Regions from separate parts of the Kitasatospora sp. NPDC096204 genome, predicted to be linked through region 2. Evidence: riboswitches for the same ligand, from Rfam matches in the RefSeq annotation. Region 2 holds a riboswitch; each other region holds the start of a gene.

Region 1 (7,409 bases), on a different contig from region 2:
CACAGCATCGGGCCGACGGTGAGCGGGATGCGCGGGCCGATCCGCTTGCCGAGGCGTCCGGCGCGGGCGGACAGCAGCAGCATCAGCACGGTGATCGGCACCAGGGCGAAGCCCGAGGCCAGCGGCGAGAACCCGGACACGATCTGGAGCTGTACCACCAGCAGGAAGAAGACGCCGCTGAACGCCGCGTACACGCACAGGGTGACCAGGTTCACCGCGGTGAACAGCCGGGAGGAGAAGAGGCCGAGCGGCAGCATCGGTTCGGGCGCGCGGCGCTCGACGGCCACGAAGGCGACGCCGAGCACCACTCCCAACACCCCGCTGACCCAGACGGTGGGGGACAGGCCCTCGCCGGCCGCGGTCAGCGCGTAGGTGATCGCGCCGAGGGCGAGGGCGGCGAGCACGGCGCCGAGCACGTCGAAGCGGCCGGAGGCGTCCTTGTCCCGGCTCTCCGGCACCGACCGGGTGGCGACGGCGATCACGGCGGCGGCGAGCGGCAGGTTCAGCAGGAAGATCCAGCGCCAGCCGGGGCCGTCCACCAGCCAGCCGCCGAGGAACGGGCCGACCGCGGCCGACACCCCGCCCAGGCCGGACCAGAGGCCGACCGCCGCCGAGCGGTCGTCAGGGTGGAAGACGGCCTGGAGCATGGCGAGCGAGCCCGGGGTGAGCAGCGCCCCGCCGATGCCCTGGACGGCGCGGGCGGCGATCAGCACGTGGATGTTCGGTGCGGCGGCGCAGGCCGCGGAGGCGATGGCGAACCAGACCACGCCGATCAGGAAGACCTTGCGCCGCCCGTAGCGGTCGCCCAGCGCGCCGCCGAGCAGGATCAGGCCGGCCAGGGTGAGCAGATAGGCGTTCAGGGTCCATTGCAGGGACGCGAGGGAGGCGCCGAGGTCGGCGCCGATCCGGGGCAGGGCGACGTTCACCACGGTGCCGTCGAGCATCGCCATGCTGGAGCCGAGCACCGTCGCCAGTAGTACCCAGCGGCCCTGCGCGGTGCCCAGGCGCAGGGTGCCGGCCTCTGAGGTGGCCACGGGCGAATCCTGCGCCGCCGGGGCGCACGTGACAAGGGTCACCGGTGGGTGTGTTGACGGTGGGCGGGGTGTGAGCGGGCGGCTGCGCAGCGTCGCGGATCTCGGCGCAGGGTCGTGGATCAGTGGCGGGGGGTGAATGGATTGTGTACGGATCGTGGGCCCGGGCCTGCGGAGGGTCACCGGGGGAGGGGGGATGGTTGCGCTTTCAAAGATCGACATTGCTTCACCCGAACGGATGGGTTTTAGTTCAGCGACCGCCCGGCCAGTCCGGACGGATCCGCCGGGTGGAACGCCGAGTCCTGCCGCTGCCCGGTGGTTCGAAACGAACTCTGTACGGCAGGAGCGGGGGACCCACAGGTAAGTCGCCGGACCGGAGTTCGCGCCTCAGGGCGCGGGCGTCCAGGACCGGCTAGGGGTGAAGCCGCGCATGCGGCCGGGCAACTCCAGCCCGAACCCGACAGCTCACCTCGCAGGCGTCGGAGAGGAAACTTCCATGCCTGCTCAGGCTCGTCGTATCACCCTGCCCCGCGCCGCCCGCATCGGCATCGCCACCGCCGTCACCGGTGTCTCCTTCGCCCTCCCGCTCGTCACCGCGATGAGCGCCCAGGCCCACACCACTCCGGCCGCCCCGGTCTCGCAGGCCGCCGCCTCCGCCTCCGCCGAGTCGGCCGCTCCGGCCGCCATTCCGGCCGCCATTCCGGCCGCCGCTCCGGCCACCCAGGCCGCGCAGGAGAGCTACCGCGTCGTCAGCGGTGACACCCTGTCCGGGATCGCCGACGTCAAGAACGTCGAGGGCGGCTGGCACGCGCTGTACGAGCAGAACCGCTCGGTCGTCGGTGCCGACCCGAACCTGATCTTCCCGGGCCAGCAGCTCACGCTGCCGGGCCACGCCGTCGCGCCGTCGGCCGGCTCCGCTCCGGCGAAGCCCGCCGCCCCGGCCGAGCCGGCCGCTCCCGCGACCCAGGCCGCCAAGGCGCAGGACCAGGTCCAGGTGCGGACCGAGGCCGCCAAGCCGTCCGCGCAGCTGCAGACCCAGCTGCAGGTCGCCACCCCGGCCAAGGCCGTGACCGCCACTCCGGTCGCCGCCGCCACCTCCGGCTTCGTCGCCCCGCTGGCCGGCCCGAGGCTTGGCACCGCCTACGGCGTGGCCGGCTCGATGTGGGCCTCCGGCCACCACACCGGCCAGGACTTCGTCGCCTCCACCGGCACCCCGCTGCGCGCCATCGCCAACGGTGTCGTGGTCAAGGCCGGCAACGGCGGCGCCTACGGCAACGAGGTCGAGATCAGGCTCGCCGACGGCCACTTCGCCGAGTACGCGCACCTCTCCTCGATCGGTGTGCGGATCGGTCAGACCGTCACCGTCGGCCAGCAGATCGGCCTCTCCGGTGCCACCGGCAACGTGACCGGCCCGCACCTGCACTTCGAGATCCGCAACGGCTCGGAGTACGGCTCGGACATCAACCCGGTCGCCTACCTGCGCGCGCACGGCGTCGCGCTCTGACCCACGGCTGAGCTCCGAGGGTTTCCGGAACCACCGCCGCTGCGGGGCGAAACGATCCTCCGGGATGGTCATGTCGGGTGACCGCTCGACCGGGTGATCGCCGCACGGCGGACATGGGCGCGGGACACGCCCAGGCCGGCCCGGCCGTACGAGGACTCCTCGTACGGCCGGGCCGGCCACTGCCGTTTCCGCGCCGCCCGGCTGTTCCCGGGTCCGTTCGGATGGCTCGAACGCGGCGTCAACTCCGGTGCAGCGGAGGGCTTCGGGGAAATCCCGGATGGCCGCGGAGCGTCATGCTGGCGGACGGTCAGCGCCCGGTCGGTCCGGCCGGGCGGGCGGGTCCGGAGGCGAGGAGGGCGGATGGCGGTCCGGAGCGGGGGCGTGGCGGGGAGGGCGGCCGGCCGGGAGCGGCCCGGGGAGGACGGGGTCGACCGGCTGAAGGCCGATTCGGTCGGTCTGGTCGGCGTGGTGTTCATGGCGCTCGCCACCGCCGCCCCGATCACCGCGATGACCGGCAACCTGCCGATCATCGTCGGGCAGGGCAACGGCGTCGGCGCGCCCGCCGCGTACATCGTGGCGACCGTGGTGCTGACGGTGTTCTCGGTCGGCTACGTGGCGATGGCCCGGCACATCACCGCGGCCGGCGCGTTCTACGGCTACGTCTCGCACGGGCTGGGCCGGGTGGTCGGGATGGCCTCGGGCCTGCTGGCGGTGCTCGCGTACGTCGTCACCGAGGCCTCGGCCCTCGGCTTCTTCGCGTACTCGCTGCGTGGGCTGGTCCGTTCGCAGCTCGGGGTGGAGCTGGGCTGGGGCTGGTACGCGCTGTCCGGTGCGGCGGTGATCGGGGTGATGGCCTGGTTCGACCTGCACCTGACGGCCAAGGTGCTCGGGGTCGCGCTGGTGCTGGAGATCGGGGTGCTGAGTGCGGTCTCGTTCGCGGTGCTGTTCTCCGGCGGAGGCCCGGACGGGATCGTGCTCGCGGCCGTGAACCCGCTGAACGCACTGAAGGGGGTGGGGAGTTCGGCGGCCGCGGCGGGGCTCGGCCTGTTCTTCGCGTTCTGGTCCTGGGTGGGGTTCGAGTCCACCGCGATGTACGGGGAGGAGTCCCGGGACCCGAAGCGTGTGGTGCCGCGGGCGACGCTGGTGTCGGTGATCGGGGTCGGACTGCTCTACGTCTTCGTGTCCTGGATGATCGTGTCCGGCAACGGGGTCGAGCGGGCGATCGCGGTGGCGAACGGCGCGGTGCCGGGCAAGGACGGCAACAGCCTGTTCTTCGATCCCCTCGGCGCACAGCTGGGGGCCTGGGCGGTGAAGGTGTTCCAATGGCTGGTCGTCACCGGCTCGTTCGCCTGCGCGATGGCCTTCCACCAGTGCGCGGCCCGCTACCTGTACGCGATCGGGCGGGAGGGGCTGCTGCACCGGGGGCTCGGCCGCACCCATCCGCGGCACGGCTCGCCGCACGTCGCCTCGGTGGTGCAGTCGGTGATCGCGGTGGGGCTGGTGGCGGGGTTCCTGGCGGCCGGGATGGACCCGTACGCGCACCTGTACACGCTGCTGGCGCTGCTCGGGACGATGGCGATCCTGGTCGTGCAGACGCTCTGCTCCTTCGCCGTGGTCGGGTACTTCCACGTGCGGGGGCGGCACCCGGAGACCGCCCACTGGTTCCGGACGCTGGTCGCGCCGCTGGTGGGCGGGGCGGCGATGGCCGGGGTGGTGGTGCTGCTGGTGCTCAACAAGGACGCCGCGGCCGGGGCGGCGGCGCACACGCTGCTGTTCCGGCTGATCCCGTACCTGGTGATCGGGGTGTTCGCGGGCGGGGTGGCGCTGGCGCTCGCGGTGCGCCGGTGGCGGCCCGAGCTGTACGTGCGGATCGGTCGGGTGGTGCTGGAGGACGCGGTCGAGCGGTGACGGGACGGGGGGTCAGTGCCGGTGGACCGGCAGGCCGTACTGGGCGGCGGCCAGCAGCTCGTGCATCCGGTGGCCGAACTCCTCGGTGTCCCGGGCGGGTTCGGGGAAGACCAGGCGGACGTCGCGGTGGCCGTGCGGGTGGTCCAGGCGCAGCACCAGGCCGTGGCGGTCCAGGGCGAGCGGGCGGACCTCCGGGCTGTGGACCAGCACGGCCGGGTCGAGCAGCCGGGTGAGGATGTCGAGCGCCTCGGCGTGGTCGTCGGCGAAGTGGGTGAGCATCGCGGCCTCGTGCCGGGCCATCGGGTCGGGGGCGGCGAGGGCGAGGTCGGCGGCGGTGACCGCGCCGGTGCCGTACGGGGTGGCGAGGACGGCGTGGGCGACGTCCACCCGCAGGTGCACGCTGAGGCCGTCGTCGGCGAGGTGGGCCAGGTGCAGCCGGCCGGCCAGGGTCAGGCGGGCGCGGACCCGGTCGCGGACGGCGACGGGGGAGACGTCGGTGACGTCGAGGACGACGGCGAGGCCGTCGCCGGCGCCGGCGCCGGCGACGGCCGTGGTGAGCGGGTCGTCCAGGGCGGTGCGCAGCCGCAGCCGGGAGCCGTGGACGGAGACCGGGGTGTCCAGGTGGTGGTGCTCGCCGAGGGCTCGGACGGCGAGTGAGGAGGTCGTGCTGAGCAGGCTGTGGATCCGTTCGGCGGTGGTGGGCTCGGGGGCCTCGGTGTCGCCGGTGGGCAGGCTCATGGACGGACCTCCAGTTAGTTAGGTGAGCCTAACCTAATGTGCGGCGGGGGGTGTGGCAAGCGGGCGGTCGGGGTGCGGCGGGCGGGCGGTCGAGGGTGTGGCGGGCGGCCGGACAGGCCGAAGGGCTCGGACGCGCGGAAGGCGTCCGGGCCCTTCGGCGGGCGGGGGCGGTCAGCCGACCACGGCCTGGGCGTCGATCTCGACCAGCATCGGCTCCTGCGGAAGCTCGACGAAGACGGTGGTGCGGCACGGCTTCACGCCGCCGGGCTTGATGTTCTCGTCGATGAACTCGGCGTAGACCTCGTTCATCAGCGGGAAGTCGGCGCGCTTGGTGAGGTAGACGCGGAACATCACCACGTCCTCGATGGTGGCGCCGCCGGCCTCGACGATGGCCTTGACGTTCTCCAGCGTGCGGCGGGTCTGCGCCCTCACGTCGCCGTGGTGGAGGTACTCGCCGGTGGCCGGGTCCTGCGGGCCCTGGCCGGAGACCTGGAGGATCGGGCCCTTGCGGACGCCCTGGGAGAACATCCAGGCGGGGGCGGGGGCGCCGTCGGTGCGGACCTCGACCTTCCCGTCGGTCCGGGGGTGCTCGTCGGTCTGCGGGTGCTCGGAGGACATCGGGTTCCTTTGCTGTTCTCGACGGTTCGTCAGTTGTGGTCGGGGCGGCCGCAGTCGGCCGAGACGGCGCGGGTGGTGGCGAGCAGCTGGGGGAGCAGGTCCAGCACCTGCTCGTACGGCAGGACCATGTCCGGGACGGAGATCGAGGCGGCGGCGACCACCCGCCCGCTGGCGTCCCGGACGGGCGCGGCCACGCAGTTGATGAAGGCCTCGTGTTCGGCGTGGTCCTGCGCCCAGCCCTGGACGGCGACCTTCTCCAGCTCGGCGAGCAGCGCCTCGGGCGTGGTCAGGGTGCGCTCGGTGTGCGGGGTGAAGTCGATCCCGGCCACCACCCGGCGCCGCTCGGGCAGCGGCAGGTCGGCCAGCAGCACCTTGGAGACGGCGGCGCTGTGCAGGGCGGCGCGCAGGCCGATCCGGGAGTACATCCTGACCGGGTGGCGGGAGTCGAACTTGTCGATGTAGACCACCTCGCCGCCCTCGTACGCGGCCAGGTGCACGGTCTGGCCGGTGGCGGCGTTCAGTTCGGCCAGGTGCGGGGCGGCGATCCGGCGCACGCCGCGCTGCTCCAGGGCCAGGCCGGAGAGTGCGAAGAGGCCGGCGCCCAGGTGGTAGCGGTAGGCCGCGTCGCGATAGACGAATCGTTCCTCTTCGAGGCTCTGCAGCAGTCGGAGCACGGTCGTCTTGTGGACGCCGAGCACCTCGGCGAGCTGGTCGAGGGAGCGCTCGCCCTCGCCGAGCTCGGCGAGGATGCGCAGCGCGCGGGTGACGGTCTGGCTCATCGTGCTCCGCTTCGAGGGCTGGGGTTCCCGCTCATTGTGCCCGGGACCGGTCGGCGGACGGGGACCGGCCGGTGGACTGGGGCCGGTCGGTGGCCGACGCCTGCTCGGCGGACCGGGTCCGGTCGGCCGCCGCCGCCGCCCGGTCGGTCCGGCGCCGGTGGCCGGCGGGCAGGGCCGGGCCGGTGATGCCCGCCGCGGTGACCCGGGTGGCGGCCCATTGGGCGGGGGTGGCGTCGAGCAGCGCCGTCACCACGGCGGCGTCCGGCAGCTCGGCCTGGTCGCCGTGGGCGGTCAGGGCGCAGGCGGCGCTCAGGTGGCCGAGCCGCAGCCGGCGCCGCTGGTCCAGGCCCCGGACGGTGCCGGCCAGGTAGCCGGCCGCGAAGGCGTCGCCCGCGCCGGTGGCCTCGACCACCTCGACCGCGAGGGCCGGCTCGGTCACGGCCGTACCGTCCCGGTCCAGGACGGTCACCTGCCGGGCGGCCTCCTTGACCACGACGGTGGCCGGGCCGGGGAAGCGCCGGCGCAGGGCGGCCGGGTCGCCCGTGCCGAAGGCGGCCTCGGCCTCGTCCGCCCCGAGCAGCAGCAGGTCGGCGGCGTCCAGCAGCGGCGGCAGCACGGCCGGGTCGCGCTCGCGCCAGAGCGAGGGGCGCCAGTTGAGGTCGAAGCTGACCATCCGGTTCGGGCGGCGCTCGGCGAGCAGGCCGCGGAGCAGGGCCAGGCAGCCGTCGGAGAGCGCGGCGGTGATGCCGGACAGGTGCAGCAGCCGGGCGCCGGCCAGCAGTGCGGCGGCGGCCGGGTCGGCGAGCAGGTCGGGGGAGAGCGCGGCGGCCG
Region 2 (7,409 bases):
CGGCTGCTGGACCTGGTGACGGTGATGGACCGGCTGCGCTCCCCGGGCGGTTGCCCCTGGGACGCCGAGCAGACGCACGAGACCCTGGTGAAGTACCTGGTCGAGGAGGCGTACGAGCTGGTCGAGGCGATCGAGGACGGGGAGCGGCAGACGCTGCGCGAGGAGCTGGGCGACGTCCTGTTCCAGGTGTTCTTCCACTCCCGGATCGCCGAGGAGCACCCGACCGACCCGTTCACCGTCGACGACGTGGCCGGGGACATCGTCGAGAAGCTGATGTACCGGCATCCGCACGTGTTCGGGAACGTCGAGGTCGAGGGTGCCACCGAGGCGGAGGCGAACTGGGAGCAGCTGAAGGCGGCCGAGAAGGCGGACCGCGAGTCGGTGCTGGACGGCGTGCCGGCCGGGCTGCCCGCGCTGGCGTACGCGGCGAAGCTGGTGTCCCGGGTGCGCCGGTCCGGGTTCACCGGGATGCCGGACGAGCCGTACGAGCTGCCCGCCGAGCTGACCGCCGACTCGGCGGGCCGACTGCTGCTCGCGGTGGTGCAGCGGGCCCACGACGCCGGGGTGGACGTGGACGCGGCGCTGCGGTCGGCCGCGCGCGGTTACCGGGACGGGGTGCGCGCGGCCGAGGGTCTCGAGCCGGACGGGGAGTAGGCGCTCAGGCCGCCGTGGCGGTGTGCTCCGGGCGCCGCTGCGGCGGGACGAGTTCGCCGATGGCCTCGCCGACGAGGAGGACGAGTTCGGCGAGCCGCTCCAGGTCGAGGTGGTCGGGCAGGTCGGCCAGCGAGATGATCCGCTCGCCGCCCGGGCCGGCGACGGCGAACAGGTCGATCGGCCCGAGGTGCTTCTCGGCGGTGTCCACGAGGGCGGCGACGTCGCTGGGGCGGCGGATGTCGCCGCAGACGCCGACGACGGGGCAGCCCGGCCGGTCGAGTTCGGTGGCGAGGTCCTCGGCGACGCCGACGTACTGGTCGGCGATCAGCATTCCGGCGGCGCCGGCCGCGGAGAACCGGCGGGCGAGGCCCGCGCCCGACCCGCCGTCGAGGACCGCGATGACGACGACTGACCCGCTGACCCGCATGGCCTGCTCCTCCCTGTGGACGACACCGCACCGGCGCCCACGCGTACTGCGGAGGATCGTAGGCACGTCCTGACCCTCCGCGACAGGGATTACCCCTCAGGTGACCAGGCTCACGCCCGCCCCGCGGCCAAGAGTCGGCCAAGAGCTGTCCACGGACCGTCCACGACCCCGCCACGGACGGTCAACGGCCCGGCTACGGCCCGTCCATGAGCCGGCCGTGGCCCGGTCATGCCCCGGTCACGACGCCGCCGCGGAGCGCCGCCCGACGGGCGCGGCCCGCCGGAGGGCGGGTGCGCCCGTCGCACCGGATACGGTCGGTCCATGCCAGCTCAGCCCGACCCCGCCCGGCCCGCCGCCGCGTCCTGCGACACCCCCGCCCCGCAGCTGTTCACCTGGGAGTTCGCCTCCGACCCGTACCCCGCCTACGCCTGGCTGCGCGAGCACGCCCCGGTGCACCGCACCACCCTGCCGAGCGGGGTGGAGGCCTGGCTGGTGACCAGGTACGCGGACGCCCGGCAGGCGCTCGCGGACAGCCGGCTGTCGAAGAACCCGGCGCACCACAGCGAGCAGGCGCACCGCACCGGCCGGGTGGGCATCCCGGGGGAGCGGCAGGCGGACCTGATGACCCACCTGCTGAACATCGACCCGCCGGACCACACCCGGCTGCGCCGCCTGGTGTCGAAGGCGTTCACGCCGCGCCGGGTGGCCGAGTTCGAGCCGCGGGTGCAGCAGCTCACCGACCGGCTGATCGACGGCTTCGCGCAGCGCGGCTCGGCGGACCTGATCCACGAGTTCGCCTTCCCGCTCCCCATCTACGCGATCTGCGACATGCTCGGGGTGCCGGCCGAGGACCAGGACGACTTCCGCGACTGGGCCGGGATGATGATCCGGCACGGCGGCGGCCGGCGCGGCGGCGTGGGGCGGGCGGTGAAGCGGATGCGGGCGTACCTGCTGGAGCTGATCCACCGCAAGCGCGCGGACCTCGGGGACGACCTGATCTCCGGTCTGATCCGGGCCAGTGACCACGGCGAGCACCTGACGGAGAACGAGGCCGCGGCGATGGCCTTCATCCTCCTGTTCGCGGGCTTCGAGACGACCGTGAACCTGATCGGCAACGGCACCTACGCGCTGCTGCGCAACCCGGAGCAGCGCTGGCTGCTGCAGGAGTCGGTGGCGCGCGGGGAGAGCGCGCTGCTGGAGACCGGGATCGAGGAACTCCTGCGCTACGACGGGCCGGTGGAGCTGGCGACCTGGCGGTTCGCGACCCGTCCGCTGACCATCGGCGGGGTGGACATCCCGGTCGGCGACCCGGTGCTGGTGGTGCTGGCCGCGGCGGACCGCGACCCGGCCAGGTTCGCCGCCGAGAACACCCTGGACCTGTCCCGGACGGACAATCCCCACCTGGGCTTCGGGCACGGCATCCACTACTGCATCGGCGCTCCGCTCGCCCGGCTGGAGGGGCGTGCCGCGCTGGCCACGCTGCTTTCCCGGCTGCCCGACCTGCGGCTCGCGCAGAGCCCGGACGACCTGCGCTGGCGCGGTGGCCTGATCATGCGTGGGCTGCGCGAACTACCGGTGGAATTCAGCCCGGAGAGCCGCTCTCCGCACACGCCTCCACAGGCCTCTCCGCACACCCCTCCACAGGCCCCTCGAACGCCTCCGACGTGCTGAGATCACGCTGACGGGACGTCGCCGATCGCCCGCCGACGGGGGTGTGAACACCCATCAATCCGGACATAACACCGCCGTTGGTAGGCGATTGAACACGGGCCGTAATTGTCGTGTGATATCGACGATATGAGCTTGTGATTGTCCTGATGATCTGTCTACTCTCCCTGGAGTTCGCAGCTGCGGACCTCGTGCGCGGAACGCCGAATCCTGCCCGCCGCGCCCGGGAAACCGACCAGACCCTGGGCAGGGGCGGGGGAACCAGGTTTGTTGCCGTCTCCCACGGCTTGGGGTGAAGCCGCCCGAGCGGAATCGTTTCCGCGTACGGCGGCCGGGCCACCTCCCGGTCCGAACCCGACAGCTCACCTCGCAGGCGTGCGGAGAGGGACCTCTTCATGCTGTTCGTTGGAACTGGCCGTCACCGTCGTCGCACCCAGGCCGAGAAGGCCATCGCCGTCGCCGGTGTGGCCGGCGTCGGACTCGCGATGCCGCTCCTCACCGCCACCGGCGCCTCCGCCGCCCCGGCCTCCACCTGGGACGCCGTCGCCCAGTGCGAGAGCGGCGGCAACTGGAGCATCAACACCGGCAACGGCTTCTACGGCGGCCTCCAGTTCACCTCCAGCACCTGGAAGGCGTACGGCGGCACCGCCTACGCGTCGCAGGCCAACCAGGCCAGCAAGGCCCAGCAGATCTCGGTCGCCGAGAAGGTGCTGGCCTCGCAGGGGCCGGGCGCCTGGCCGGTCTGCTCCCAGAAGGCGGGTCTGACCAAGGGTGGCGCCGCGGCCGTGGTCGACACCTCCTCGGACGCCAAGCCGCAGTCCGCCCCCAAGCAGCAGACCCCGAAGCCCGCCGCCAAGCCGGCCGCGCAGCAGCCCGCCGCCCAGAAGCCGGTGCAGAAGCCCGCCGCGCAGCCGGTCCAGCAGGCCGCCCCGCAGCAGCAGGCGCAGCCGCAGACCCCGGGCTTCTCCGGCAAGGCCGGCTGGGACGCCGACGCCAAGGTGTTCTGGTACCAGAACAACGGCGCCTGGTACTGGACCAGCCACCAGAGCGTCTACCAGCAGTACGCCGGCCAGGCCGCCGCCCAGCCGCAGTACGCCCCGCGCGCCGCCCAGCAGGCCCCGCAGGCCGCCGGCCACGACTACACCGTCCGCGCCGGGGACACCTTGTCGACCATCGCCGCCGCCCAGGGCGTGTCCGGCGGCTGGAACGCGCTGTACGAGCAGAACCACGCCACCGTCGGCGGCGACCCGAACCTGATAATGCCCGGCCAGGTGCTGCACCTCGGCTGAGCCCCCGCACCGCCGTCACCCCGGTCACCGCCCCCGCCGTGACCCGGCGTCGGTGCCGCTCCGCCCCGCCGTCCGAAGGGGACCGGTCCTACCGGTCCCCTTCGTCCGCATTCGCCCGCGCCGGTGGGACAAGCTGGGACAAGCAGGTGAACTACCGGTGGGTAGTGGGGCCACACGCTGAGACGGAACCGAGGTGGAGGTGGCCCCGGGAGCCCGGGCGGTTAGGCTCTGGTCGTAACGACTCCGCAATCGTCCTGCTGACAGCACCCACCGTCAGACCGGACCCTGCTTCCGCAAGGAGATGCCTCGTGCCGTCCATCGATGTCGTCGTAGCCCGTGAGATCCTCGATTCGCGCGGCAACCCCACGGTCGAGGTCGAGGTCGGCCTCGACGACGGCAGCACGGGTCGTGCCGCTGTCCCGTCGGGTGCCTCCACCGGCGCCTTCGAGGCGCTGGAGCTGCGCGACGGCGACAAGAACCGCTACTTCGGCAAGGGCGTCGAGAAGGCCGTCCTGGCCGTCATCGAGCAGATCGGCCCGGAGCTGGTCGGCTACGACGCCACCGAGCAGCGCCTGATCGACCAGGCCATGCTGGACCTGGACGCCACCCCGGACAAGTCCTCGCTCGGCGCCAACGCCATCCTGGGCGTCTCGCTGGCCGTCGCGCACGCCGCCTCCGAGGCCAGCGACCTGCCGCTGTTCCGCTACCTGGGCGGCCCGAACGCGCACGTCCTGCCGGTCCCGATGATGAACATCCTCAACGGTGGGTCGCACGCCGACTCCAACGTCGACATCCAGGAGTTCATGATCGCCCCGATCGGTGCGGAGTCCTTCTCCGAGGCCGTCCGCTGGGGCGTCGAGGTCTACCACACGCTCAAGGGCGTGCTGAAGGAGCGCGGCCTGTCCACCGGTCTGGGCGACGAGGGCGGCTTCGCCCCGAACCTGGACTCCAACCGCGAGGCCCTGGACCTCATCGTCGAGGCCATCAAGAAGGCCGGCTACGTGCCCGGCCGTGACGTCGCGCTGGCCCTGGACGTCGCCTCCTCCGAGTTCTACGAGGACGGCGCCTACCACTTCGAGGGCAAGGAGCTCACCGCCGCCGAGCTCATCGAGTACTACGCCGAGCTGGTCGCCGCCTACCCGCTGGTCTCCATCGAGGACCCGCTGGACGAGTCGGACTGGGACGGCTGGAAGGCCATGACCGAGAAGCTGGGCGACAAGGTCCAGCTGGTCGGCGACGACCTGTTCGTCACCAACCCGGCCCGCCTGGCCCGCGGCATCGAGACCGGCACCGCCAACGCGCTGCTGGTGAAGGTGAACCAGATCGGCTCGCTGACCGAGACCCTGGACGCCGTCGAGCTGGCCCAGCGCAACGGCTACCGCTGCATGATGTCGCACCGCTCCGGCGAGACCGAGGACGTCACCATCGCCGACCTGGCCGTCGCCACCAACTGCGGCCAGATCAAGACCGGCGCCCCGGCCCGCTCCGAGCGCGTCGCCAAGTACAACCAGCTGCTGCGCATCGAGGAGATCCTCGACGACGCCGCCGAGTACGCCGGCCGCGGCGCCTTCCCGCGCTTCCGCTCCGCCGAGTGACCAGCGGATCAGTACGGCGAGTCCGGGGCTGAGCGCCCCGGGCCCGGGGGCCGAGTGCTCCCGGTAGCGCACGCCTGACCGGTGCCCCGCCGTTCACCCCGTAGGGTGGACGGCGGGGCACCGTCGCGACCAGGAGGGGATACGGGAGATGGCTGGCTGGAGGATCCCGGGCTTGGCGGCCCGGCCCCGGTTCACGAGCCGGGCGACCGTCCTCGTCCTGGTGCTCTGCTCCCTGGTGGCGATCCTCGCCTACCCGACGCGGCAGTTCATCTCCCAGCGCGCCGAGATCTCCGCCCAGCGGGCGAAGGCCGACCACGCGCGCCAGCAGGTCGAGCAGCTGCGCCGGGAGCGGGCCCGCTGGCAGGACCCGGAGTACGTCAAGGCGCAGGCCCGCGCCCGGCTGCACTACGCGGTGCCGGGGGAGACCCCGTACATCGCGGTGGACCCGGCCGGCCAGGGCTCCGCCCAGCCCTCCTCGTCCGCGGCCGGTGCGGCCTCCGCCCGGAACGCGGCCCCCGGAAGCGCCACCGGCCAGGCGATGGCCGCCAAACCCTGGTACGCCAGCATCTGGGACTCGGTGGACGCCGCCGACACCGCCGCGGCGGTCCCCGCCACCCCCCTTCCCCTCCCACCGTCCCCCGTTGGAGACACCTCCCCCCATGACCACTGAGAACCACCCCACCGTCTCCGACGCCGACGTCGCGGCCATCGCCGCCCAGCTCGGCCGGGTCCCGCGCGGCCTGCGCGGCGTGGCGCACCGCTGCCCCTGCGGCAACCCCGACGTCGTGGAGACGGCCCCCCGTCTGCCGGACGGCACGCCGTTCCCGACGCTCTACTACCTGACCTGCCCCAAGGCCGCCTCGCTGATCGGCACCCTGGAGGCGGAGGGCGTGATGAAGGACCAGAGCGCCCGGCTCGCCGAGGACCCGGAGCTGGCCGCCGCCTACCAGAAGGCGCACGAGGACTACATCGCCCGGCGTGATGCGATCGAGGTGCTGGAGGGCTTCCCGAGCGCCGGCGGCATGCCGGACCGGGTGAAGTGCCTGCACGTGCTGGTCGGCCACTCGCTGGCGGCCGGCGAGGGCGTCAACCCGCTCGGCGACGAGGCGCTCGGCATGCTGGAGGACTGGTGGGCCAAGGGCCCGTGCGTCTCCCCGGCCGAGGTCGAGGCCGCCGGTGAGCGGGTCGCCCGCAACCGCGCCAAGGGGCAGGACCACGACGCGGTGATCGCCGCCAAGCAGCAGCTGACCGCCGAGCGCGCCGCGAAGAAGCGCGCCGCCGAGGAGGCCGCCGCCGGGGACGCCGCGACGGAGCAGGAGTCCGAGTGAGCACGACCCGCGTCGCCGCGATCGACTGCGGCACCAACTCGATCCGTCTGCTGGTCGCCGACCTCGACCCGGACACCGGGGAGATCACCGACCTCGACCGCCGGATGATCGTCAACCGGCTGGGTCAGGGCGTGGACCAGACCGGCCGGCTGCACCCGGACGCGCTGGCCCGCACCTTCGCGGCCTGCCGGGAGTACCAGGAGATCATCTCCGGCTTCGGCGTCGGCCCCGAGCGGGTCCGCTTCGTCGCCACCAGCGCCTCCCGGGACGCCGAGAACAGCGACGAGTACGTCAAGGGCGTGCGCGACATCCTGGGCGTCGAGCCCGAGGTGGTGAGCGGCGAGGAGGAGGCGCACCTCTCCTTCGTGGGCGCCACCAAGGAGCTGACCGGCGGTCAGTTCCCCGGCCCGTACCTGGTCTTCGACCTCGGCGGCGGCTCCACCGAGTT
Region 3 (7,409 bases), on a different contig from region 2:
TCGGGTAGTGCCCGGACCCCTCGATCATCGCCTTCCGCGCGCCGAGCGCGGCGGCCTGCCGGTCGGCGACGAGCTCCGGCTTCGGGAAGTCGGGGTCCTTGCCGCCCATGACCACCAGTGCCGGGCACCGCACCGCGGCCGTCCAGCCGACCGGCGCCGAGTCGCCGTGGACGTAGCCGCGGGTGGCGGTCTTCCGTCCCGGGGTGCGCAGCGCGGCGACCAGCCCGCCCACGTACGCGTCGAAGTCGGCGGGCTTGGCGCCGGGGAAGGCCATCCGGCGCAGGTAGAAGCCCCAGGAGGCCGGCCAGTGGACGAGGGCGGTGCCCATGAGGGCCATGACGCCGCGCATCAGGGCGTTCGGCGGCGGGCTCTCGACGAAGGCGTCGATCAGGACGATCCCGGCGACCCGCTCGGGCGCGTCCCCGGCGGCCTTCACGACCGTCGCCCCGGTGTAGGAGTTGCCGGCGAGGACGGCGCGCTCGATGCCGAGGTGGTCCAGCAGGGCGAGGACGTCGCCGGCGATGGCGGCCGGGCCGTAGTCGTCCCAGCCGATCGAGGATTCGCCGAAGCCCCGCAGGTCCATGGTGACGACCCGGTGGCCGGCGGCGACCAGCAGCGGGCGCAGGTGCCGGTACGCGGCCCGGCTGTCGAGCATGCCCGGGAGCAGGACGACGGGGGTGCCGTTGCCCTGCCGGGTGTCGTCGAAGGCGATCCGGCCGCCGGGGACGGTCAGGTACTGGGTGCTCGGGGTGATGGTGCCGTTCACGGGGTCCTCCTCGGGCCGCCGGTGCGGGGCATCGGCGGTACTGCCGATAGCCATAAAGCTAAGGCTAATAGCCTTAGCCGTCAAGCGGTCTGCGGGCCGGGGGAAGGGGGTGCGGTCGGGCGGGTGCGGTCGGGCGGGTGTGGTCAGGCCCCTTCCACCTTGAACGGGTCGTGCTCGCTGAGCAGCTTCTCCAGCCGGGCCTGGTCCACCCGGGTGACCATCTCGTTGGACTCCTGCCGGTCCCGGACCACTTTCGCCAGCGTGAACGCGGAGGTGACGGTGTAGAGGAGCCCGATCCCCAGGAAGGCCCTGGTCCACCCGCCGACCGGCAGGTAGGCGATCCCGGCGGCGAGGGCGATGCCCGACAGGGCGAAGGAGAGGACGGCCTGGATGTGGTACGCGGCCGTGGTGCGGGTCTGCATCGGTGCGCTCATGGCGTCAGGATGCGGCCGTCCGGCCGGGCCGCACATGAGTAGGGGTACTCAGATGGGGCCGTGCGTGAGGGGCCGTTCGTTGACGTCCGTTCACCTGCCATCGGGCGGCCCGAAACGGATGGCTTGGAATCAGAGCCTCCTAGGATTAACGTTTGATAACGCAGCGCGGTCGTCAACGCCGTACCCAGACGGCACCGTGCGCCGTCGCCTAATCCCGCAGACCCGCCTCCGGGCAGGTCAGGGAGCCGGGGAACCACGTTCCTTGGGGTGAATCGGCGGGGCTCCGGCCCGGCCGTAGGAGACCTTCCTGCTCCGAACCCGTCAGCTAACCCGGTAGGCGCGAAGGAAGGAAAGGAGCGCGCCTCCGTGGCGTCGACGCACACCCCGGCACACCCGGCCGGCCCCGCAGCCGGTACCCAGCTCCTCGACCACCCCGGCACGGACGGCCCCGAGGCCTTCGGCCCGGAGGCATTCGCCGCGGAGGCCGACACCAACCGCCACCGGATGCCGCGTCAGACCCGCGGGGCCTCCCCGCTGCTCGGCGTCACCGCCGTCGCCGCCACGCTGGGCGCCACCGGCTTCGCCTCGGCGACCCCGGCCGCCGCCCCCGCCGTCGAGGTCCCGGACGAGACCCCGGTCGCCCTCGCCGCCGACCCCGGCCTCGCGCTCGCCGCCCGCATCCAGCACCAGGCCGACAGCCAGCGCACCGCCGCCGAGGAGACCGCCCGGGTGCAGGCCGCCCAGGAGGCGGAGGCCAAGGCCGCCGCCAAGGAGGCCGAGGCCAAGCGCGCCGCCGAGGAGGCCGAGCGGGCCAAGGCCGCCGCCCTCACCCTCCCGGTGAACGACTACCGGCTCTCCGCCCACTACGGCCAGAGCGCCCGCTACTGGGCCAACCTGCACACCGGCCTGGACTTCGCCGCCGACACCGGCACCCCCGTCTACGCGCTCGGCCAGGGCACCATCACCTCGGCCGGCTGGGCCGGCTCGTACGGCTACCGGATCGTCGAGACCCTGCCCGACGGCACCGAGATCTGGTACTGCCACCTCTCCTCGATCACCAAGGGCTCCGGCAAGGTCGCCTCCGGCCAGCAGATCGGCAAGGTCGGCGCGACCGGCAACGTCACCGGCCCCCACCTGCACATGGAGGTCCGCCCCGGCGGCGGCGCCCCGGTCGACCCGGAGCCCTGGCTCCAGCAGCGCGGCCTCAACCCCTGACGCACGCGCACCGACGCACCCGCGGGAGGCCCCCGGGCCGGGGGCCTCCCGCGCCGCGTCTCACTCCTCGACGGGCAGCTGCGCCAGGTACGCGTCGATCTCCTCCGGGCCCGGCTCCGGCGCCAGCTCCGGGAACTCCGTCACCAGCAGCCGCGGCAGCCCCGGCACCGTCCAGGCGCCGAACAGGTCGAGCGCCGCGTCCACCGCCGCCTCCTCGAACCTCCCGAAGTCCCCGGCCAGCTCGTCCGGCATCGGCCGGCCCAGCGCGGTCAGCCGCGCCAGGTTGCGGTAGCTGCGCCGCATCAGGCCCTGCTCCAGCAGCCGACGCGCGCCGTCCGTGGCCATGCCCACCGACAGCACCCGGGCCGGGCCCCAGCCCCGCTCGTCCGGCTCGTCCAGCCAGCCGGCCGACGCCAGCGCCTCGAACGCCGCCAGCCGCTCCTCCTCGGCGAACTCCCCGAAGCCGGCCAGCCACTCCCGCACCGCCTCCGGGTCCGTGACGTCCGCCCCGTGCGCGTGCAGCAGCAGCGCGTACAGCCGGGGCCAGGTCACCAGGTCGGCGCGGCGCAGCAGCCCGGTCGCGACCTCTCCCTGCCACTCGGCCTCCTCGTGCAGCCGCTCCTGGCGCTTGGCGTTCAGCCGGCGGGCCGCCCGCTGGTGGTCGACCAGCAGCCGGACGGCGTCGCCGTAGGCGAGCGGGTCCTCCTCGGGCGCGGGTTGGACGTACAGGTGGAGCCGCTCGTGGAGCAGGTGCTCCACCGCGTCGGAGGTCAGTTCGGGCCAGCCGTCGTGCATCCTGCCCTCGCCCAGCTCCAGCAGCGCCAGCACCGCGCGCAGCGGCCCCTCGGCCACCGGCGCGCGGCCCTGCTCGGCCGCCCAGGCGAGCAGGTCGGCGGCCTTGGTGCGCGGGGCGAGCCGCAGGTCTTCGTCGTTCATAGTCCGAACGGTAGCCGCCGGGCGGGGATAGGGTCGGCAGCCATGGTCCCCGTACGACTCACCGGCCCGCGACTGGCCGTCCGCGAGTACCACCACACCGAGGGCGACGTGGACGCGCTGCACGCGCTGCTCGGCGACCCGGAGGTCACCCGGTACCTGCCCTTCGGGCCGAGCGACCGGGAGGACTGCGCCGACCAGGTCGAGCTCTACCTGGAGGAGGCGATGGCCGAGGAGCGGGACACCTACCGGCTCGCCGTCACCAGGCTCGCCGACGCCGAGGAGCCGGACGACGCGACGCCGATCGGGCAGGCCTCGCTCACCCTCGAAGGGCACCGTGCCGCCTGGCTCGGGTGCGTGCTGGCCCGCGGGTGCTGGGGCCGCGGCTACGCGGGCGAGACCGTCGGCCTGCTCTGCGACCTCGCCTTCGGCCCGCTGGACCTGCACCGGCTGGCCGCCCGGGTCGCCGTGGCCAACACGGCCTCCGTCAAGGTGCTCACCGGGCTGGGCTTCCGGCTGGAGGGGCGGCTGCGGCACGACGTGTTCGAGGACGGCGTCTGGTCCGACTCGTACCTCTACTCGCTGCTCGCCGACGAGTGGCCGGGCCCGGCCGTCCGGGCGGAGGGGGGTTAACCCCACCCCGGATCCGCCAGGCCTCCGGATCCCCGCCGGCCGGCCCGTCCGCCAGACTGGACCTCGTCAGCGGGACGAACGACCGACAGTACGAGGGGCCGGGGGCCGGGAGCATGAGCAGCAGCCGCAGCATGGAGGACCGGGGTCGGGATGTCCCGGGCGGTTACGGTGACGACCCGCGCCCTGTCCGGGCCCGCCGGACGCAGCGGCGGCCGGCCCTGTGGCGGGCGCCGTTCTCGGCCTACTACTACCGCGAGGTCGGCTTCGCGCTCAGCGGCCTGCCGGTGGCGATCGCCGGGTTCGCCGCGTCGATCATCCTGTTCTGCCTCGGCCTCGGCACCTTCGTCACCGTCATCGGCCTGCCCGTGCTGGGCGCCCTGACCGGCCTCGCCCGCGGCTTCGGCCGGCTGGAGCGGGCCCGGGTGCGCGGCATGCTGGCCCTGGACGTCCCCGGCCCGGAGCCGGTGCGCCAGGTCCGCCCGGGCGGCTGGGGCGCCGTCACCGCTCGGCTGGCGGACGGGGCCGGCTGGAAGGCGGTGCTGTACCAGGTGGTGATGTTCCCCTGGGCGGTGTTCAGCTTCGCGGTGACGCTGGTGTTCCTGGTGCTCGGCTGGGTCCTGACGCTCTACCCGCTGTACCACTGGGTCTTCCCGACCTACACCCCCTGGAACGGGTACCGGGTGTTCGACTTCACCGACGACGAGGGCATCCGGCACGTGTACGACGTCCAGGCGCCGTGGCAGATCGCCGGACTCGCGGTCCTCGGGCTGGTGCTGGTCTTCCTCACCACCCAGCTGGTCCGCGGCCTGACCAACGTCAACCGGGCCGCCGCCCAGGGCCTGCTCGGCCGCTGACCGCCCAGGCCCCGCCCGGCTCCCCACCCAGGCCCCGCCCGCACCCGGGACGCTTCCGGATGCGGCCGGGGCCGCCGCGTGTTCGGATGGCCGGGTGGCCGCCGCCGGCATTCCCCCCGCGCCCCCGGACGTCCTGGTCACCTCCCGCCCACTGGACGAGTACTGCGCCCTGTTCGGCCTCACCCGGGCTCGGCTCGCCGCCCTGCCGGGGCCGCTGCTGGACTGCCCCGGCGGTGCGGCCGGACTGGCCGCCGAGGCGCGCGAGCTGGGCTGCCGGGTGATCGCCGTCGACCCGGCGTACGCATTGCCGCTGCCGGTGGTCGCGGACCGCGCCCTGGCCGCCCGGGCGGCGATGGCCGCCGCGATGGCCGCCCGCCCGCACCTCTACCCCTCGCCCCGCCCGTACCGGTCCGAGCGCTACCTGCGCAGCTGGGACCGCGCCCGCCGGCTGTTCGCCGCCGACTCGGCCGCCCACCCGCAGCGGTACGTGGCCGCCGAGCTGCCCCGGCTGCCCTTCGCGGACGGCTCGTTCGCGCTCACCCTGAGCGGACACCTGCTCTTCGCCTATCCCGAACTCTTCGGCCCGGCACGCCAGGTGGCCGCACTGGTGGAGCTGGTCCGTGTCACCGCCGCGGACGGCGAGGTCCGGGTCCAGCCGCTGAACGACGGGTACGGCCGCCGCTGCGGCCACCTCGACCGGCTGCGGTACGCGCTCGGCGAGCGCCGGATAGCCAGCGAGGTCCGCCGACTGCCCGGCCCGGTGGACGGCCGCACCTGCCGGGTCCTGGTGCTGCGGGCCGCCGACCGGCGCCGCCGGGCCGCGCTCCGAGTGAGCATGTAATGGTCAGTGTCGGGGTGCGCTCCTATACTCGCCGGCATGAACGAGACCATGATCCGGCGCGCCGACGAGACCGACGCCGACCTGCTCACCGACCTGGTCCAGGCGTCCTCCGCCTACCACGGCGAGTACGCCCCGATGATCGACGGCTACCGGGTGACGCCCGAGTACATCGCCCGCCACGAGGTGTTCCTCGCCGCCGACTCGGCCACCGGCCGACTGCTCGGCTTCTACGCCCTGATCCGCGAACCGGCCGAACTCGACCTGATGTTCGTCGCCGACGAGGCCCAGGGGCGCGGCACCGGCCGCGAGTTGATCGCGCACATGCTGGAGCTGGCCCGCAGCACCGGCATCGCCGAGGTACGGGTCGTCTCCAACCCGCCCGCCGAGCAGTTCTATCTGCGCGTCGGCGCCGAGCGCGTCGGCACCTTCCCGGCCCGGGGGCGGATCACCTGGGACCGGCCCGAGCTGCGCTTCGCCGTCGGCTCCTAGGAGGTCGCCTCGGCGGACGGCCCGCCAGGCTGGGCCGGCACCGTCGGTACGCCCTGCGCGGCCGGCGCCGCCGGCTGCTGCTCCGGCAGGACGGCCGCCGCCGGGAGCCGGGAGAGGATCTTCTCCGCCAGCCAGCTGCGGTCCGACCCGTACGGAATGCCCCGCGGGTCGACCAGCTGCCGCGCCACCGCGTCCCGCAGCCGCTGCGCCCCGGCGGCGGGCAGCCGGGACAGCAGCCCCCGGGCGGCCAGCAGCGCGTGGTACTGCTCGAAGTCGGAGTGCGGGCGCTCGATCGCGTCCAGCACGCTCGACAGGTCCGCCAGCGCCGGATCGCCCTGCATCAGCGCGAGCGCCTGGATCCGCCGGCCCTCGGAGCCGTCCGCGAAGAGGGCCCGCACCTGCTCGGCGGTCAGCGCCGAGCGCCGCGCGGTCGAGCGGACCTCCGCCACCACGCCCTCCGGCCCGGTCGGCGCGCCGGAGGAGGGCGGCAGCTGCCCGGCCAGCGCGGCCGGGCGCTCCGCGGTGCCGCCCAGCAGCCCGAGCTGCTGCATCGCGCGGACCCGCAGGTCGTCCGCGCCCACCTTGTCGCCGTGCCGGTCGCGGTCCTGCCCGGCGAGGAAGAGGTCCAGCGCCTGGTCGGTCTCGGTCAGCGCCTGCGGCAGCGCCAGCCGGGTCACCAGCCAGCCGGCCAGGAAGCCGAAGACCAGGAAGTACAGCACCAGCGCCGCCGCGAACGGCACCGCCGCCTCGCCCCCGCCGAGCACGGGCGCCAGCGCCGTACCGAGGTCGTGCAGCCGCTCGCCGAGCGAGCCGAGCTGGGTCAGCCCGACGCCCAGCAGCACCTTGGTCAGCCAGTCCGAGACCTGCTCCAGATTGGTGTTCGGCGCGTACGAGCCCGGCGGTTCGTCGGAGCCGGCGCCGCCGCGCACCCGGGGCACCCCGAACAGGAAGCCCAGCCCGCCGCCCAGCACCACCGAGGCGCCGACCACCACCAGCCCGCCGCCGAGCGCCTGCCAGAGATGCTCCCGGCCGAGCGCGAACAGCAGCAGTCCGACCAGCCCCGTCCCGGCCAGTGCCCCGGCGGCGCCCCACCGCGCCGTCCGCAGCACGCTCGCCCCGCCGCCCAGCCGTCGCGCCTTCGCCATCGCCTACCCCCTGTGTCCGCGCCGCTCCGCCCCGGAATCCGGGCCGACTCTAGCGCCGCGGCGCCGCAGTCGCGGCCACGCCCCGGGTGGCCCTGGCAA
Region 4 (7,409 bases), on a different contig from region 2:
GCCCGGGACCTTGTTGAGCCGGCCCGGGATGACCTCGGCCAGGTCGTCGTGCCGACGCACCCGCACCATCGCCACCAGGTTGTAGCCGCCGGTCACCGAGTAGACCTCGCTGACGCCCTCGATGGCGGCGATGGACTCGGCGATCTCCGGGATGCGGTCGACACTGGTCTTGATCAGGACGATGGCGGTGATCACAGTTCGGGCTCCTTTGTGGGGTGCCGCCAGCGTATCGGGCGTCGGCCCGGCCGTCGCGGGGGGTGGCGGACCACGGTGCAGGCGTAGAGGAACCCGGCCGAGAAGCCGATCACGTGGACCAGGTAGGCCACCCCGGGGCCGGCCGAGTGCACCGACCACCACTGCAGGGCGAACCAGAGGCCGAGCACCAGCCAGGCGGGGAATCGCAGCGGCAGGAAGAGCAGCAGCGGGACGAGGGTGGTCACCCGGGCCCGGGGGTGGAGGCGCAGATAGGCGCCGAGGACGGCCGCGATCGCCCCGGAGGCCCCGATGAGCACCCGGGTGGAGTTCGGCGAGTGCGCCTCGGCGAGCGCGAAGCCGTACGTGGTCAGGCTGCCGGCGGCCAGGTAGAAGAGGGCGTACCGGGCCCGGCCGAGCCGCCGTTCCACGGTGGGGCCGAAGACCTGGAGGAAGAGCAGGTTCCCCAGCAGGTGCAGCCAGCCGGCGTGCAGGAACAGCCCGGTGAGGACGGACAGGGCCGGGTGCTTGCCCGGGGTCGGGGCGGCCGGGCAGCCGGGGACCGGGTCGGGGGCCTCGGCCAGCTGTTCGGCGGTCAGCGGCCGGCCGGCCAGCACCTCGGCCGGGACGGCGCCCCAGCGCTGCTCGTACCGCTGCTCCGCGCAGACCCGGGCCTGGCCGGTGCCGTACAGCGGGTTGAGCCCGGCGGCGGGGCCGAGCAGGAAGACCAGGGTGTTGAGCGCGATCAGGGCGTAGCTGACCACCGGGACGGGCACCGCCGGGCGGCCGCCCCGGGCGGCGGTGTGGTCGGGGACCGCGAGCGCCATGCGGCCAAGCATCCCTCCGGGCGCCGCAGGTGACACGGTGGTTTAGGGCAGGTGGACTAGCCGGGGAGTTCGGACGACCGGTGGCCGCGGTGGTTGCCCCAGGCAATAGGCTTGGGGCGGGCATTCCCGCCTCCCGCCGCCGATGCCGGGGCTCCGGGGGGAGCGCCTAGCCCACGCAGGGACCACCCGAGAGGACCCCCGATGACCGTCCCCGCCCTGACCGCCGAGACGCGCTGGCGCTGCACCCTGTGCGGCAACCTCACCCGCTTCGACGTGACCCGCACCGCGCGGGTGACCGAGTTCCTGCACTTCGACCTGGCCGGCGAGTCCAAGGTCGAGGAGACCGAGGTGCTCAGCGAGACGATCGAGTCGGTGCGCTGCCGCTGGTGCAACGCGGTGGACCAGGTCGAGCTGGTGGCCCGCCCGGGTGCCGAAGGGGAGCAGGCCCCCACCGAGCAGGGCTGACCCCCGCCGCCGCGGCGGGCGGGTGCGCGGAGCACCCGCCCGCGCCGCACGGGACAATACAGAACAAGACGCACGGAGCGTGACGACAGGGGCGGCCGCGGCCGTGCCCCGCTGGACCAGGATCGGAGCCGAGGACGTGGTGGACGCAGCGAAGGAGCCCGGCGAAGCCCAGGGGCTTCAGCCCGCTGCGGCCGAGGCCCAGGCCGAGGCGGCCGGGACGGCGGACGACTCCTCCGGGCCCGCGGCGGAGCGCGTGGTCGAGAAGCTCGACCGTCCGCTGCCCGAGGGGGTGCGTCGGCGCGTGGTCGGGCTGGCCTCGGACGCGCTCGGCGGGCTGCCGCCGGCCGAGCTCCCGCAGAGCCTGCGCCAGTACGTCAAGTTCACGCCGGCGCGGCGGGCCAAGTACGCGGCCACGGCGTTGGCGGCGGCGCTGGAGGCGGAGCCGGCCTTCCGGGTGCGGATAGCTGAGCGGCTGCGCCTCGGGCAGCCGGACCTGGTGAGGGCGCTGGAGTCCGGCACCGTCCCGAGCGCCGCCGATCCGATGGACGTCGCGGCCGCCGCCTACCTGGTGCGTTCGGTGGGCTGGAGCCGGCTGGTGGCCGAGGCCGGCGAGGAGGCCGAGCGGGCCGGTGCCGAGGACGCGGCCGCGGAGGCGGCCCGGCTGGTGGAGAAGCTGCAGGCCGAGCTGGCCGAGGTGCGGGCCGCCGCCCGGGCGGACCTGGACCGGCAGCGCGCCGAGTCCGACGGTGTCCGCAAGGAGGCCGAGTCGCTGCGCAAGAAGGTGCGGTCGCTGGAGAGCGACACCCGCCGGGCGCAGGCCGAGACCCGCCGGGTGAGCGGTGAGCTGGAGGCCCTGAAGGCGCAGGCCGCGGCCGAGCGCGGCGCCGCCGAGACCGAGGCGCGCAGGCTCCGGCACCGGCTCTCCGAACTGGAGACCGCGGCCGAGCAGGGCCGCCGGTCGGCCCGCGAGGGGCGCGGCGTCGAGGACATGCGGCTGCGGCTGCTGCTGGACACCGTGCTGCAGTCTGCGCAGGGGCTGCAGCGGGAGCTGGCGCTGCCGGTCTCCCAGATCCGCCCGGCGGACCTGGTGGAGGCGGTGGTGCCGGGGGCGGCCTCGCCGCACGACGTGGCCCGGCGCGGGCTGGCCGAGGACGATCCGGCGCTGCTGGACCAGCTGCTGGCGATCCCCCAGGTGCACCTGGTGGTGGACGGCTACAACGTGACCAAGACCGGCTATCCGGCGCTGCCGCTGGAGCAGCAGCGGATCCGGCTGCTGGGCGGGCTGGCGATGCTGGCCCAGCGCACCCAGGCGGAGGTCACCTGTGTGTTCGACGGGCAGGACCTGGACGTCCCGGTGATCATGGCGCCACCGCGCGGGGTCCGGGTGCGGTTCAGCCGGACCGGGGAGACGGCCGACGAGCTGATCCGCCGTCTGGTGCGGGCCGAGCCGCAGGGCCGTCCGGTGGTGGTGGTGTCCACCGACCGGGAGGTCGCGGAGGGCGTGCGGAAGGCGGGCGCGCGCCCCGTGGCGTCGGTGCTGCTGCTGAACCGGCTGGCCCGGCCCTGACCTCGGCCGATTCCGTGTGATTCCTGGTCAGGGGCGGTGTCGGGGCATGGTGAGGGGGCCGTGGAGTCAGCGTGGGGTGGCCGAGTTCATGCCATCGGGGGAGTGGCACAACGGATAGATCTTCACTAAGGTCTGGCGTCAAACCTATTTTCGGGAATCTCATCCCATCAGGTGAGTCCGATGGAAGAAGGAGCCGGTCCCTTGGCCTCCCACCGCCGTCCCAAGCAGCCGAGCCGCGCACGGATCTCCGTGCTCACCGCTGCCGCTGCGACCGCGGTCGCCCTCTCCGCCCAGGTGGCCGCGCACGCCGCGCCGCAGCCGAACAAGGCGGACGTCAAGGCGCAGATCGACCAGCTCCAGGAGGAGCAGGAGCAGGCGGCGGAGAAGTACAACGGCGCCAAGGAGCGGGCCGACCAGCTGCGCAAGCAGGCCGACCAGCTGCAGGACCAGGTGGCCCGCAGCCAGGAGCAGATGACCCAGCTCCAGGGCGGCCTGGCCGAGGTGGCGGGGGATCAGTACCGCTCCGGCGGCATCGACCCGTCCGTCCAGCTGATGCTCTCCTCCGACCCGTCCGGCTACCTGGAGAAGGCCTCGACCGTCCAGCAGGCCAGCACTAGCCAGGCCGAGGCGCTCAAGGGGCTGCTGGAGCAGCAGCGCCGGCTGGACCAGGAGAAGGCCGAGGCGGCCGCCGTGCTGGCCTCGCTGGACACCACCACCAAGGACCTCAACCAGGCCAAGGCGGACGTCAACACCAAGCTGAAGACCGCCCAGGACCTGCTGAACTCGCTCAGCGCCGCCGACCGCGCCGCGCTGAAGGCCCAGCAGGCGCAGGACGACCGCGCCTCGCGCGGCAGCGAGCGGGTCGACCTCGGCAGCCTGCCGCCGGCCAGCGGCTACGCGGCCGTGGCGATGGCCAAGGCGATGAGCAAGCAGGGCTCGCCGTACGTGTGGGGCGCCACCGGCTCGACCACCTTCGACTGCTCGGGCCTGATGGTCTGGTCGTACGGGCAGGCGGGCGTCTCGCTGCCGCGCACCTCGCAGGAGCAGGGCCACTACGGCACCCGGGTGCCCTCGCTGGACCAGGCCCAGCCGGGAGACCTGGTGATCTACGGCTCCGACATGCACCACGTCGGGATGTACATCGGCAACGGCATGGTGGTCCACGCGCCGCACACCGGTGACGTGGTGAAGGTGATGAAGGCCGACGCGATGCCGATCAACACCATCCGCCGGGTCTGACGGCCCGACACGCCCGCGGGCTCCTCGGGGGCCTGTGAAAAGCGCCACCCTCCCCGTGGGGGTGGCGTTCGGCTTTCCCGCCCTTTCGTGACCACATGCTGAGAACCGATCAGCCTTCTGTGTGCCAGTGGTCACCATCGGTCATTTTCACAAAAGAACTTGGGTAATCTTCTGTCTTTTTTCTGACAAGGATTTGAACGGATCACGGTTCAGTTACTAGGGTCATGCTCCGAACCACCGCACTGTCGATCGCCCAGCCAGGGTGTCGGCGGTGGTTACCGCCGAGTTCGCGAGGCAGCGGGGCAGGTCGAAGCGACTGCCCGACAGGGGAGCCCAGTGTTCGGGGGCGCTGCGGAGCGGAGCCGGGGAACCATGTTCCTCCGGGGTGAATCGGCGCCAGGTCGGCCGGTGAAACGGCCGTGAGGCGTCGTAGGGCATGCTTCCGGCCCGAACCCGTCAGCTCACCCGGTAGGCGGACGTAGGAAGAAGGAGTCCGCCTTCGTGGCGTCCCATCGTCGTCCCAAGCCCGCCGGTCGCGCTCGCGTCTCGATCCTGACGGGTGTCGCCGCGGCGGCCGTCGTCCTCTCCGCGCAGGGTGCCCACGCGGACCCGCAGCCGACCAAGGAACAGGTCAAGGGGCAGGTCGACCAGCTCAACGAGCAGGCCGAGGTCGCGACCGAGAACTACAACGCCGCCCAGGCCAAGCAGCAGGAGCTGGAGAAGCAGGTCTCCGGCCTGCAGGACCAGGTGGCCCGTCAGCAGGCCCAGGTCACCGAGCTCCAGGGCGGCCTCGCCGAGATCGCCGGCGAGCAGTACCGCAACGGGGGCATATCCCCGACCGTCCAGCTGATGTTCTCCTCCAGCCCGGACACCTTCCTCAGCCAGGCCGGCACGCTGAACCAGGCCGGCAGCACCCAGAAGGGGCAGCTGAAGGAACTCCAGGAGCAGCAGCGCAAGCTCGACCAGGACCGCAACGAGGCCCAGGGCAAGCTCGCCGAGCTGGAGTCGACCACCCAGCAGCTGAAGGCCTCCAAGGACGAGGTCCAGGGCAAGCTGAAGGCGGCCCAGGACCTGCTCAACACCCTGACCGAGCAGGACCGTCAGGCGCTGCGCCAGGCCGAGGAGAAGGCCGCGGCCGACGCCAGGGCCAAGGCCGACGCCGCCCAGGCGCAGCAGCAGCAGGCCGACCGCGCCTCGCGCGACAACAGCCGCGGCAACCTGGCGGCCCCCACCACCACCGCTCCGGTGAACGTGGCCGCGGGCAGCTCGCGCGGTGCCGCCGCCCTCTCGTACGCCGCGTCCAAGGTCGGCAGCCCGTACGTCTGGGGCGCCACCGGCCCGGGCTCCTTCGACTGCTCCGGTCTGATGGTCTGGGCGTTCAACCAGGCGGGCGTGTCGCTGCCGCGCACCTCGCAGGCGCAGGCGGGGGCCGGCACCCGGCTCGGTACGGACCTCTCCAAGGCCCAGCCCGGCGACCTGCTGATCTTCTACAGCGACGCCCACCACGTCGGCATCTACGCCGGCAACGGCCAGGTGCTGCACGCCCCCAAGCCGGGTGCGTCGGTGCGCTACGAGGCCGTCACCAACATGCCGCTGACGGGCATCGTGCGGGTCTGATCCCCGCTCGGACGCCTCCGGGCCCGGCCTTCCCCAGGGAAGGCCGGGCCTGCGGCTTTTCCGGCGGGTCGAGCTGATGTCCGATTAGGGGTCGAATATTCGGGTTGGGAGGGGTTTGGACTCGCTTGCCCGGACTCGCTAACGTCTGCCACCGGACTCCCGCTCTACGGCCGCCCGTCCCGGTGCGGCGGCGGGGCCGCGCCGCAGGATTGGAGCCGCTGCCGCCATGCCCGTGCACCGTCGTTCCCAACTGCTCACCCGGGCGCTGGTGCTGACCGCGGCCGCCGCCACCGCGCTGGGCGTGGCCGCCGGAGGCCGCGCCCAGGCCGCGCCGGACAGCCCGGACCCGGGCGACCGTCAGGACGTCAGGACGCAGGTCGAGCAGCTGTACGACGAGGCCGAGCAGGCCTCGGAGAAGGCGAACGCGGCGCAGGAGGCCCAGCGGCGGCTCCAGGGCGAGACCACGATCCTCCAGGGCGAGATCGCCGTCGCCCAGGACCAGCTCAACGAGCTGCGCGGTGACCTGGCGACGGTGGCCGGGGCCGAGTACCGCGGCGGCGGGTTGGCCCAGACCGCCCAGCTGTTCCTCTCGCCCGACCCGGAGGGCTACCTGGTCCGCGCCCGCACCCTGGGCCAGGCCGCCGCGCGCCAGCAGGAGACCCTGCACGAGCTGGTCACCCGCCAGCGCCGGCTCGACCAGCGCCGCTCCGAGGCGGCCGGCAAGCTCGCCGAGCTGGACCAGACCCGCCGCACGCTCGCCGACACCAAGCAGCAGATCCAGCAGCGGCTCGCCAGGGCGCAGAAGCTGCTGAACGGCCTGGGTGCCGCCGAGCGGGCCCGGATGACGGCCCAGGACGCCCGGGAGGCCGAGCAGCGCGCCACCCGGGGCACCGACCGGCTGGACCTCGGCACCGCCCCGCCCGCCTCCGAGCGCGGGGCGGCCGCGCTGGCCGCCGCGGTGCGGATGATCGGCTCCCCGTACGTCTACGGGGCCACCGGACCGCACGCCTTCGACTGCTCCGGTCTGATGTACTACAGCTGGCGGCAGGCCGGAGTGACCCTGCCGCGCACCTCGCAGGCCCAGGCGTACGCCGGGCAGCGGATCAGCCTGTCCGAAGCGCGACCGGGAGACCTGGTGATCTTCTACCGGGACATGCACCACGTCGGCATGTACGCCGGCGGCGGCGTGATCGTGCACGCCCCCCGCCCGGGCGCCAAGGTCCGCTACGAGAGCGTCACCGCCATGCCGGTCTCCGGGGTGGTCCGGCTCTGAACGCCCCGACGCCCGGTTCCGGCGACCCCGCGGACCCCGCCGAGATACCCCGTCCCCGCCGTGCGCTGTCCCGGCGGGGCGCGCTGCTGCTCGCGGCCGGCGGGCTGGCCCAGCTGTCACTGCCCCCGGCCGCCCCGGCGGCGCCGCCCGCGGCGCGCCCGGCGGACCGGCGCGGCGAGGTGGCCGCCGCACTGGCGGAGCGGGCCCGGTCGGCCCCGCCGTGGGCCGG

What was found. Region 2 has a riboswitch for cyclic di-AMP ahead of ACIQ87_RS24285 (transglycosylase family protein). Riboswitches for the same ligand answer to the same signal wherever they lie in the genome.
Region 1: it holds a riboswitch for cyclic di-AMP, as region 2 does, so the genes downstream of both, ACIQ87_RS29885 (peptidoglycan DD-metalloendopeptidase family protein) here and ACIQ87_RS24285 (transglycosylase family protein) in region 2, are expected to answer to the same signal.
Region 3: it holds a riboswitch for cyclic di-AMP, as region 2 does, so the genes downstream of both, ACIQ87_RS36550 (M23 family metallopeptidase) here and ACIQ87_RS24285 (transglycosylase family protein) in region 2, are expected to answer to the same signal.
Region 4: it holds a riboswitch for cyclic di-AMP, as region 2 does, so the genes downstream of both, ACIQ87_RS12605 (NlpC/P60 family protein) here and ACIQ87_RS24285 (transglycosylase family protein) in region 2, are expected to answer to the same signal.

Annotation. Positions count from the first base shown of each region.
Region 1 is NZ_JBIWFT010000033.1:71,267-78,675, reverse strand. Features, by position in the region: gene ACIQ87_RS29890 (MFS transporter) at 1-1,034, opposite strand, end outside; cyclic di-AMP (ydaO/yuaA leader) riboswitch at 1,388-1,525, shown strand; gene ACIQ87_RS29885 (peptidoglycan DD-metalloendopeptidase family protein) at 1,528-2,535, shown strand; gene ACIQ87_RS29880 (APC family permease) at 2,896-4,443, shown strand; gene ACIQ87_RS29875 (DUF2470 domain-containing protein) at 4,456-5,181, opposite strand; gene ACIQ87_RS29870 (RidA family protein) at 5,353-5,799, opposite strand; gene ACIQ87_RS29865 (IclR family transcriptional regulator) at 5,829-6,578, opposite strand; gene ACIQ87_RS29860 (sugar kinase) at 6,610-7,409, opposite strand, start outside.
Region 2 is NZ_JBIWFT010000022.1:140,684-148,092, forward strand. Features, by position in the region: gene ACIQ87_RS24270 (MazG family protein) at 1-654, shown strand, start outside; gene ACIQ87_RS24275 (SDR family NAD(P)-dependent oxidoreductase) at 659-1,081, opposite strand; gene ACIQ87_RS24280 (cytochrome P450) at 1,403-2,752, shown strand; cyclic di-AMP (ydaO/yuaA leader) riboswitch at 2,973-3,139, shown strand; gene ACIQ87_RS24285 (transglycosylase family protein) at 3,145-4,038, shown strand; gene eno (phosphopyruvate hydratase) at 4,347-5,633, shown strand; gene ACIQ87_RS24295 (septum formation initiator family protein) at 5,782-6,303, shown strand; partial or broken gene ACIQ87_RS24300 (DUF501 domain-containing protein) at 6,275-6,814, shown strand; gene ACIQ87_RS24305 (exopolyphosphatase) at 6,958-7,409, shown strand, end outside.
Region 3 is NZ_JBIWFT010000053.1:19,634-27,042, reverse strand. Features, by position in the region: gene ACIQ87_RS36560 (alpha/beta fold hydrolase) at 1-820, opposite strand, end outside; gene ACIQ87_RS36555 (YiaA/YiaB family inner membrane protein) at 910-1,200, opposite strand; cyclic di-AMP (ydaO/yuaA leader) riboswitch at 1,396-1,554, shown strand; gene ACIQ87_RS36550 (M23 family metallopeptidase) at 1,567-2,415, shown strand; gene ACIQ87_RS36545 (hypothetical protein) at 2,476-3,351, opposite strand; gene ACIQ87_RS36540 (GNAT family N-acetyltransferase) at 3,394-3,981, shown strand; gene ACIQ87_RS36535 (sensor domain-containing protein) at 4,095-4,835, shown strand; gene ACIQ87_RS36530 (hypothetical protein) at 4,930-5,676, shown strand; gene ACIQ87_RS36525 (GNAT family N-acetyltransferase) at 5,713-6,165, shown strand; gene ACIQ87_RS36520 (hypothetical protein) at 6,162-7,310, opposite strand.
Region 4 is NZ_JBIWFT010000009.1:166,749-174,157, reverse strand. Features, by position in the region: gene ACIQ87_RS12630 (Lrp/AsnC family transcriptional regulator) at 1-195, opposite strand, end outside; gene ACIQ87_RS12625 (rhomboid family intramembrane serine protease) at 192-1,019, opposite strand; gene ACIQ87_RS12620 (hypothetical protein) at 1,221-1,484, shown strand; gene ACIQ87_RS12615 (NYN domain-containing protein) at 1,738-3,051, shown strand; gene ACIQ87_RS12610 (NlpC/P60 family protein) at 3,253-4,290, shown strand; cyclic di-AMP (ydaO/yuaA leader) riboswitch at 4,628-4,781, shown strand; gene ACIQ87_RS12605 (NlpC/P60 family protein) at 4,792-5,907, shown strand; gene ACIQ87_RS12600 (NlpC/P60 family protein) at 6,134-7,180, shown strand; gene ACIQ87_RS12595 (hypothetical protein) at 7,360-7,409, shown strand, end outside.